Linked DNA regions of Massilia sp. METH4. The protein of the gene in region 2 interacts with the protein of the main gene of each other region in a pairwise test. Links are inferred from orthologs where the notes say so. Each region holds a gene or a part of one and is shown on either strand. Other genes may lie near its edges. The genes, in order: tsaE, rlmB and V6Z91_RS24100.

Region 1 (3,004 bases), 3.3 Mb from region 2 along the record:
GTAATTGTTGTCGTTCAGGCGCTCTTCCTCTTCCGGGTTCGAGATGAACGCGGTCTCGATGAGGATCGAGGGAATGTCCGGCGCCTTCAGCACGGCGAAGCCGGCCTGCTCGACGGCGTTCTTGTGCAGCTTGTTGACGCCGCCGATCTGCTGCAGCACGGCCTTGCCCACTTTCAGGCTGTCGTTGATCTGCGCCGTCGTCGACAGGTCGAACAGCACGCTGGCCAGCTGCGGATCGTGGCCGCCAGTGTTGGCGCCGCCGATCAGGTCGGCCTGGTTTTCCTTGTTCGCCAGCCAGCGCGCCGCCGACGAGCTGGCGCCCTTCTCGGACAGCACGAACACCGACGAGCCGCGCGCCGTGGGCTTCACGAACGCGTCCGCGTGGATCGACACGAACAGGTCGGCATCGACCTTGCGCGCCTTTTCCACGCGCTTGTTCAGTGGCACGAAGAAGTCGCCGTCGCGCGTGAGCATCACGCGCATGTTCGGGTGCTGTTCCAGCTTGGCCTTCAGGCGCTTGGCGATGGCCAGCACGATATCCTTCTCGCGGCTGCCGCGCGCGCCGATCGCGCCGGGGTCCTCGCCGCCATGGCCGGGGTCCAGCGCCACGGTGAGCATGCGCACCAGCTTTTCGTTCGGCTTCGCCGCCGGCGGCTTCGCTGGTTCCGTCTTCGCGATATCGGGCCGCGGCACGGCTTCGGAAGGCACGCCGGGCGCGGGGATCTTGTTGTCCGGCAGCGGCAGGCCGGGGGCGGGGTGCTGCTCGGCCACGTTCGGCTGGCCGACGGGCACGCCGTCGCTCGACCATTCGCCCTTTTCGATCATGGCCGCGATCGGGTCCACTTCCTGCACCGGGTACAGGTCGAAGATCAGGCGGTGCTTGTATTCGCCCACGGGCGCGAGCGTGAACACCTGCGGGCGGATTTCCTCCTTCAGGTCGAACACCAGCCGCACCACGCCCGGGCGGTTCTGGCCCACGCGCACCTGCTGGATGTAGGGATCGTTCGACTGGATCTTCGCCACCAGCGACTTGAGCTCGGGATTCAGGTCCAGGCCTTCGATGTCGACCACCAGGCGCTCGGGATTCTTGATGATGAAGTGCGAAGTCTTCAGGTCGGAATCGTTTTCCAGCGTGACGCGGGTGTAGTCGTCCGCCGGCCAGACGCGCACGGCGAGGATCTGGGCGGCGCGCGCGGGCAGCGGCGTCAGTACCGACAGCAACAGGGTGCCGCCGGCTTTCAGGAAGGTACGGCGGGTTGGACCGCGTCGATCGCCGGGCTGGTGCGGCATCAGAGGATCTGCGGGAAGTGGAGGCGTTGCAGGCATGACATACCTAATGCAGAGAACGCGTGCAATTCTACATCACGTCCTTCGCCGGCGACGGCAAGGGTGATGCGCAGGTCCGGCGGCGGCAGCACGCCTTCGGCTTTTTCCGGCCACTCGACGATGCAGATATTGTGGCCGTCGAAGTCTTCGCGAAAACCCGCGTCGAGGAATTCCTCGGGGCTGCCCATGCGGTACAGGTCGTAGTGGATGATATCGATCGGCCCGCTGTCGAGCGTCACATGATACGGTTCGGACAAGGTGTAGGTCGGGCTCTTCACGGTGCCGGCATGCCCGGCCGCGTGCAGCAGGGCGCGCGTGAGCGCCGTCTTGCCGGCGCCGAGGTCGCCGTGCAGGTGGATCGAGAGGCCGGGCAGCAGGGCGCGCGCCAGCGAAACGCCAAGGGCGGCCGTGTGGCTTTCATCGCGCAGGTGGGCTTTCATGGGTGGGATCGCATAAAATGGTGGATTGCCCCCGCATTGTACCGTCCGATGTCCCTGTCACCCGAAGTGTTGTCGTCACTTGCCGCCGCGATCAAGCGGTGGGGGAACGAGCTCGGCTTCGCCGAGGTGCGCATCGCCGACATCGACCTGGCGGCGGCCGAGCCGGGCCTGCAGGCGTGGCTCGACGCGGGCATGCATGGCGAAATGGATTACATGGCCGCGCACGGCATGAAGCGCGCGCGCCCGGCCGAGCTGGTGCCGGGCACCGTGCGCGCGATCACGGCGCGCATGGATTACCTGCCGGCGAGCCAGGATACGGACTGGCGCGCGCGCGAGCGCGCCCGGCTGGAAGACCCGACCGCCGCCGTCGTCTCCGTCTATGCCCGCGGGCGCGATTACCACAAGGTGCTGCGCGCCCGGCTGCAACAGCTGGCCGACCGCGTCAGGAACGAAATCGGCGAGTTCGGCTACCGCGTCTTCACCGATTCCGCGCCCGTGATGGAACTGCCGCTGGCGGAAAAGTCCGGGCTGGGCTGGCGCGGCAAGCACACGCTGCTGATCAACCGCGATGCCGGCTCGATGTTCTTCATGGGCGAGATCCTCGTCGATCTGCCGCTGCCGGTCGACCCGCCCACGGGGGCGCACTGCGGCCAGTGCAGCGCCTGCATCACGGCGTGTCCGACGGGCGCCATCCTCGGCCCTGGCCGCCTCGATGCGCGGCGTTGCATTTCCTACCTGACGATCGAGCTGAAAGGCGGCATCCCGGAAGAACTGCGGCCGCTGCTGGGCAACCGCGTCTACGGCTGCGACGATTGCCAGACCGCCTGCCCGTGGAACAAGTTTGCCCGGCGCGCCACGCTGCCCGATTTCGACGAGCGCCACGGCCTGGGTCGCGCCGGCATGGTGGAGCTGTTCGGCTGGAGCGAAGAGGAATTCAATCGTAAGATGGAGGGCAGCCCGATCCGGCGCATCGGCCACGAGCGCTGGCTGCGCAACCTGGCCGTAGGCCTGGGCAATGCCGCCGCGCTGGGGGGGCGGGGCGATCCCGCCATCGTCGCCGCGTTACAGGCGCGGTGCGATCATCCCTCGGAGCTGGTGCGCGAGCACGTCAGCTGGGCACTCGCGCGGCACCAGGCTTGAGCTGCCATTGGCCCTTGCGTCGTGCCGCCCGCAGCAGCACGACGGCGGCGGCGCCCCAGGCAAGCACGGTCACGATCGACCCTTCGATACCGTAGGCG
Region 2 (2,944 bases):
CCACGGCGTTGACGAGGCGGCGCTCGGTGAGCCGGGCCAGCACGTCGGCCACGGTGTCTTCCGAGATCTGCATCACCGGATCGCGGCTGGACAGCTGGTTGCAGCCATTGGTGAGCGCATTGAGCGACATCGGGTAGTTGTCCGGCGTCAGTGCTTCCTTCTCGGCCAGCACGGCCAGCACGCGGATCTCGAACGGGTCGAGCGTATCGGACGTTGCGGAAGGTGCGGAACCTTCGGACTGCGTATTGCCTGCTTCTGTCATCTCTCTATCCTCAATCGACCAGCTTGTTCAAGTGCGCGGGGTCGCCCTTGCCGACGGCTTCGATCTCCCCGCATTGCAAACCATTTTCCTTCAGCAGCGCGATGATGCGTTCGATCTGCCGCTCCTGCGCGGCCGCGTGGTTGATCAGCCCATGCAAGGCCTTGGACATCGGATCGTCGCCATTCGGCGTAACGCCGTAGGCGGCGAACAGCCGCTGCGCGTGAGCATCGTGTTTCTGCACGATATGGGCGGGGTTGCCCACGGCGGTAGCGCCCGGCGGCACGGGCTTGAGCAGCACGGCGTTCGAACCCACCTTGGCATACTCGCCCACCGTGAAGCCGCCCAGCACCTTGGCGCCGGCGCCGACGATCACGCCGCGCTCCAGCGTGGGATGGCGCTTCGCGCCCTGCGTGAGCGACGTGCCGCCCAGCGTGACACCCTGGTAGATCGTGCAATCGTCGCCGATCTCGGCCGTTTCACCGACCACCACGCCGAAGCCGTGGTCGATGAAGACCCGGCGGCCGATCCTGGCACCCGGATGGATTTCGATGCCCGTGACGATGCGCGCGAGCGAGCTGATGAATCTGCCCAGCCACTTCAGGCCATGGGTCCAGCACCAGTGTGCCCAGCGGTGCGCAATAATCGCGTGCAAGCCCGGGTAACACGTCAGCACCTCCCAGGCATTGCGGGCGGCGGGATCGCGTTCGATGATGCTGCGGATGTCTTGGCGCAGGTTGCGGAACATGGGCGTACGGAGTCGACGGCGATATCTCGATGGTAGCGCATCGCTGGTGAAGGTGCAGCGGATGGGCCGGCCGGCAGCCATTTACCCCAGGGTCTGCACTTGGGGTAAGGAGGCCGTCGCAACGCCCAACAGGAAGGGATCAGCCTTCCTTCGCGATCCTCTGCCGCCGCGCCTCGTACAGGCACACACCCGATGCCACGGACACATTCAGGCTCTCGACCGACCCAAACATCGGGATATTGACCAGCACGTCGCAGGTCTCGCGCGTCAGCCGGCGCATGCCCTCGCCTTCCGAGCCCATCACCAGCGCGGTCGGGCCGGTGAAGTCGGCTTCGTAGAGACCCTTCTCGCCATCGTCGGACGTGCCGATCAGCCAGATGCCGCGATCCTTCAGTTCGCGCAGGGTGCGCGCGAGGTTCGTCACGGTGATGTAGGGCACGGTCTCGGCGGCGCCGCTGGCCACCTTCGCGGCGGTGGCGTTCAAGCCCACCGCGCGGTCCTTCGGCACGATCACGGCATGCGCGCCGACACCGTCGGCCACGCGCAGGCAGGCACCCAGGTTGTGCGGATCGGTAATCCCGTCCAGCACCAGCAGCAGCGGCGGGCCTTCGATGGCGTCCAGCAGTTCGTCGAGGTTGCGGGCCAATGCCAGCTGCGACGCGAAGGCGATCACGCCCTGGTGGCGGCGGGTGCCGACGATCTTGTCGAGGCGGGCCGAGTCGACCGGCATCACGCGCACGCCGGCCGCCTTGGCATTGGCGATCAGGTCTTTCATGCGGCGATCGTCGCGCGCGGCATCGACGAAGATTTCCTCGACCGACGAGGCTTCGTGACGCAGGCGCGAGGTGACGGCATGGAAGCCGAAAATCATTTTGTTCTTGGACATGGTACTTGGTTCTTATGTGGCGAAGGGACTCGCCGGAAATGCGCCGAGGCAGGTGCCGCGGCGATGGCTTGCCTGGTTGATTATCGCTTCTTGCGGGTTTTGCTGTCAGTCCTGGCAGGCGCCTTGGCAGCCACTTCCGCGGCTGGCTTGGCAGCGCCCCGGGTCTTGGCGTTCTTGCCGTTCTTGGCGTTCTTGGCGCTATTGGCTGGCGCGGCTGCCTCGGCGCGGCGCTTGCCCTTGGGCTCGAACTCGACCTGGGGCACCAGCTTGATCGATGGCGGCGCTGCCGGCTTGCGGGCCACCGGCGCCGGCGCATCCTCGAACGTCACGGCAGGCTCCGTCCTCCCCTTGCGCGGCCCGGCCTTGCCTTCCCTTGCCGCGGGAGCGCCCGCGCCCCTGCCCGCGCCGTTGCGCGACGCGGCGCCGCGCCCACCGCCGCGGCGTGGCTTCACGTCGTCGGCAAAGGCCTCGTCGTCATCGAACGCCGCACCCTTGCGGCCGCCGCGCGCGGGCGGTGCCAGGCTGTCGGTCTCGCTCGGCGCCAGGCGCAGGTCGATCTTGCGCGACTCGAGGTCCACGCGCACGACCTGCACGGTCACGCGGTCGGTCAGCTGGTAGCGCTTGCCGGTGCGCTCGCCGCGCAGTTCGTGGCGCGCGTCGTCGTACTGGAAATAGTCGGCGCCCAGGTCCGTCACGTGCACCAGGCCCTCGACGAACAGCTGGTCGAGCTGCACGAAGATGCCGAACGTCGTCACGCCGGTGATGATGCCGCTGAACTCCTCGCCCAGCTTGTCCTGCATGAAGTAGCACTTCAGCCAGGCTTCCACGTCGCGCGAGGCCTCGTCGGCGCGGCGCTCGTTGGCCGAGCAGTGCACGCCCAGCGCATCCCACACCGTCAGGTCGCGCGCCGGCTTCGGTTCCTTGCCCTCGGCCTTGTCCTTCAGTTGCTGGCGCCGCGTCGCGTTCGAGATCGTGGTGTTCAGCACGCTCTTGTCCTCGATCTTCGGCTCGTACTTCTTGCCCTGCAGGATCGCCTTGATGGCGCGGTGCG
Region 3 (3,033 bases), 1.3 Mb from region 2 along the record:
GGTATCGCCGCGCGCCACGAGCTTCATCAGGGGGGTGGCTTCGTGGGACACCGAGACCTGCGCAAAGCCGATCTCGCGCGCGATGCGGGCGACGGCCTGTTCGTGCGCGGAGAACCGGTAGCCGTGCATGAAGACGATCGCCAGCGCCCGGTAGCCCCGGTCGTATGCCGCCCGCAGGCCGGCGCGCGCCTGCGCTTCGTCCAGCGGAGCGACCACGTCGCCGTGGGCGCCCATGCGCTCGTCGATTTCGACCACGTGGCCGTGCAGCAGCTCGGGCAGCACGATGTGGCGGTCGAACAGGCGCGGGCGGTTCTGGTAGGCGATGCGCAGCGCGTCGCCGAAGCCTCGTGTGATCGCCAGCGCGGTCGGCTCGCCCTTGCGTTCGAGCAGGGCGTTGGTCGCCACCGTCGTCCCCATCTTGACGGCACCGACGAGCCCCGGCGGCACGGCGTCCTCGCCGCCAAGGCCCAGCAGGTGGCGGATACCGGCCAGGGCGGCGTCCCGGTATCTGCCGGGATGTTCGGACAGCAGCTTGTGCGTGGCCAGCGTGCCGTCGGGCCGCCGCGCGACGATGTCCGTGAACGTGCCGCCGCGATCGATCCAGAACTGCCAGTCCATGCCGCCTCCCGCCATTCGAGAAAACCGCTATTCTATCGGCTTGTCCATCTTGCACGCAGCGGCCATGAATCCCCTCTACAGCGTTGCCCAGATCCGCGCCATTGAACAACAGGCCGCCGCACTGCTCCCGGCGGGCACGCTGATGGAGCGGGCGGGCCAGGCCGCCGTCAACGCGGCGCTCGACCTGCTGCCCTTCACGACGCCGCGGGCCAGGGTGCTGGTGCTGGCCGGGCCCGGCAACAACGGCGGCGATGCCTTCGAAGTGGCCGCGCACCTGGCGCATGCGGGTGTGCAGGTCTCGGTCCTGCACGTCGCGCCAACCGGGGCCACCGCGCCGGAACGCGACCGCGCCCTGCACCGCGCACAGGCCAGCGCCGCGCAATTCGTCGACCTGACGGCGCAGGAAGTGGCCGGCGGCGACTGGAACCTCGTGGTCGACGGCCTGTTCGGCATCGGCTTGCGGCGCCCGCTCGACGGAGCTCCCGCCGCGCTGGTGGCCGCCTTGAACACCCTCGCCTGCCAGGTGCTGGCGCTCGACGTGCCGAGCGGCCTTGATGCCGATACGGGCTGCATCGTCGGCGGTCCTGGCGGCCTGGCCGTGCGGGCCACGCACACGGTGACCTTCATCGGCGACAAGCCCGGCCTGCACACCTGCGATGGCCGCGACCATGCCGGCAACATCATCGTCGCCGCCCTGGAGCTGGAAGCGGCGGCGTTTCCGCCCGCCGCGATGCACCTGAACGACCCGGCATTTTTCGCGCGCCACGCGCGCGCGCGGCGGCACAACAGCCACAAGGGCAGCTACGGCAATGTGTACGTGCTGGGCGGCGCGCCGGGCATGGCGGGCGCGCCGGTGCTGGCCGGCCGCGCCGCGCTGCATGCGGGCGCCGGCCGCGTATACCTGTGCTTCGCCGGCCCGCCGTTGCCGGTGGACGCAGGCCAGCCCGAACTGATGTGCCGCGCCGCGCAGGAGGTGGATTTCGCGTCGGCCGTCACCGTTGCGGGGCCGGGCCTGGGCAATGGCCCGGAAGCGGCGCGGCTGCTGGGCGCCGCCATCGCGGCGCCACAGCCGCTGGTGCTCGATGCCGATGCCTTGAACCTGCTGGCCGGCGACGCGGCATTGCGCGACGCCGTGGCCGCCCGCACTGCGGGCACCATGCTCACCCCGCACCCGCTGGAAGCGGCGCGCATGCTGGAATCGTCGATCGGAGCGGTGCAGGCCGACCGCCTCGCCGCCGCCCGCGAGCTGGCGGCGCGGCTTGGTGCCTGCGTGGTGCTGAAAGGATCGGGCACCGTGATCGCCGCGCCGGACGGCCGGCTTGCCATCAACCCCACCGGGAACGCGGGCCTGGCCACGGCCGGCACCGGCGACGTGCTGGCGGGACTGGCCGGCGCGCTGCTGGCGCAAGGCTGGCCCGTCTGGGAAGGCGCGCTGGCGGCAGTCTGGCTGCACGGCATCGCTGCCGACGTGCTGGTGGCCGAGGGCACGGGCCCCATCGGGCTGACCGCGGGGGAATTGATTGCCACCGTGCGGGTGGCACTGAACCGCCTGGTGGCGCAGCAGGCGCACGCGGCCTGGCAGAGCCAGGCCGCGGGGCTGCGCGCCCGCTGAGCTTACACGAGGCGCCCTGCCGCGATGGTGATCGTGCGGGCGCAGCGCGCCGCCATGGCCGGGTCGTGCGTCACCAGCACGAGAGTCGAGCCGTGTTCACGGTTCAGCTCGAACATCAGGGCGATCACGGCTTCGCCGGTCGCCGCATCGAGGCTACCGGTGGGTTCGTCGGCCAGCAGCAGCGGCGGCTGCGTGACGAAGGCGCGCGCCAGCGCCACGCGCTGCTGTTCGCCGCCGGACAGGTATTTCGGGTAATGCTTCAGCCGGCTCGACAGTCCGACGCGGCCCAGCATCGCCTCGGCCTTCGGCCGTGCATCGTCATCTCCGGCCAGCTCCAGCGGCAGCATCACGTTCTCGACGGCCGTCAGGTGCGGCAGCAGCTGGAACGACTGGAACACGAAGCCCAGCTTGGCCTTGCGCAGCGCGGCGCGGCCGTCCTCGTCCAGCGCGAAGATGTCGACACCGTCGATCAGCACTTTTCCCTCGCTCGGCGTATCGAGGCCGGCGAGAAGACCCAGCAAGGTCGACTTGCCGGAACCCGAGGCGCCAACGATTGCCAGCGTCTGCCCCTTTTGCACGGTAAAATCCACGCTGTGCAAAATGGTCAGCTCGCCACTCGCATCGGCCACGCGCTTGGACAGGCCCGTTACCGCGATCGCGGTGGCGCCGGCGGCGCCGGCCGCATGCACACCGTCATGGTGCGATGCAGGCGAGTCCGGAATGAAATTGCTGCTCGCGTGAGGAAAATCTGGCATGGTTCGAGGTCTGCTTCGCTTGGTTAAAGGGTTCAATTCGGGGTTAAA

The links.
Region 1: the proteins of rlmB (region 2) and tsaE interact in binary tests that used the Escherichia coli proteins (3 or more experiments, as listed by UniProt). The link is inferred for Massilia sp. METH4 from one-to-one orthologs.
Region 3: the proteins of rlmB (region 2) and V6Z91_RS24100 interact in binary tests that used the Escherichia coli proteins (3 or more experiments, as listed by UniProt). The link is inferred for Massilia sp. METH4 from one-to-one orthologs.

What each region holds. Positions count from the first base shown.
Region 1 is NZ_CP146614.1:805,493-808,496, reverse strand. The notes cover bases 29-2,879. They hold tsaE (tRNA (adenosine(37)-N6)-threonylcarbamoyltransferase complex ATPase subunit type 1 TsaE), read right to left. Parts: upstream 1,767-2,879; coding sequence 1,290-1,766; downstream 29-1,289. Other genes in these bases: V6Z91_RS03540 (CPBP family intramembrane glutamic endopeptidase), read right to left, coding at 2,875-2,879; queG (tRNA epoxyqueuosine(34) reductase QueG), read left to right, coding at 1,815-2,879; V6Z91_RS03555 (N-acetylmuramoyl-L-alanine amidase), read right to left, coding at 29-1,290. Outside these bases: more of V6Z91_RS03555, read right to left, coding at 1-28; more of queG, read left to right, coding at 2,880-2,906; more of V6Z91_RS03540, read right to left, coding at 2,880-3,004. UniProt on the Escherichia coli protein: Required for the formation of a threonylcarbamoyl group on adenosine at position 37 (t(6)A37) in tRNAs that read codons beginning with adenine.
Region 2 is NZ_CP146614.1:4,139,787-4,142,730, reverse strand. Bases 21-2,811 are described here. They hold rlmB (23S rRNA (guanosine(2251)-2'-O)-methyltransferase RlmB), read right to left. Parts: upstream 1,894-2,811; coding sequence 1,147-1,893; downstream 21-1,146. Other genes in these bases: rnr (ribonuclease R), read right to left, coding at 1,974-2,811; cysE (serine O-acetyltransferase), read right to left, coding at 273-1,007; V6Z91_RS18285 (YceH family protein), read right to left, coding at 21-262. In the rest of the region: more of V6Z91_RS18285, read right to left, coding at 1-20; more of rnr, read right to left, coding at 2,812-2,944. UniProt on the Escherichia coli protein: Specifically methylates the ribose of guanosine 2251 in 23S rRNA.
Region 3 is NZ_CP146614.1:5,468,560-5,471,592, forward strand. Bases 77-2,956 are described here. They hold V6Z91_RS24100 (NAD(P)H-hydrate dehydratase), read left to right. Parts: upstream 77-682; coding sequence 683-2,230; downstream 2,231-2,956. Other genes in these bases: V6Z91_RS24095 (hydantoinase B/oxoprolinase family protein), read right to left, coding at 77-618; V6Z91_RS24105 (ABC transporter ATP-binding protein), read right to left, coding at 2,233-2,956. In the rest of the region: more of V6Z91_RS24095, read right to left, coding at 1-76; more of V6Z91_RS24105, read right to left, coding at 2,957-2,985. UniProt on the Escherichia coli protein: Bifunctional enzyme that catalyzes the epimerization of the S- and R-forms of NAD(P)HX and the dehydration of the S-form of NAD(P)HX at the expense of ADP, which is converted to AMP.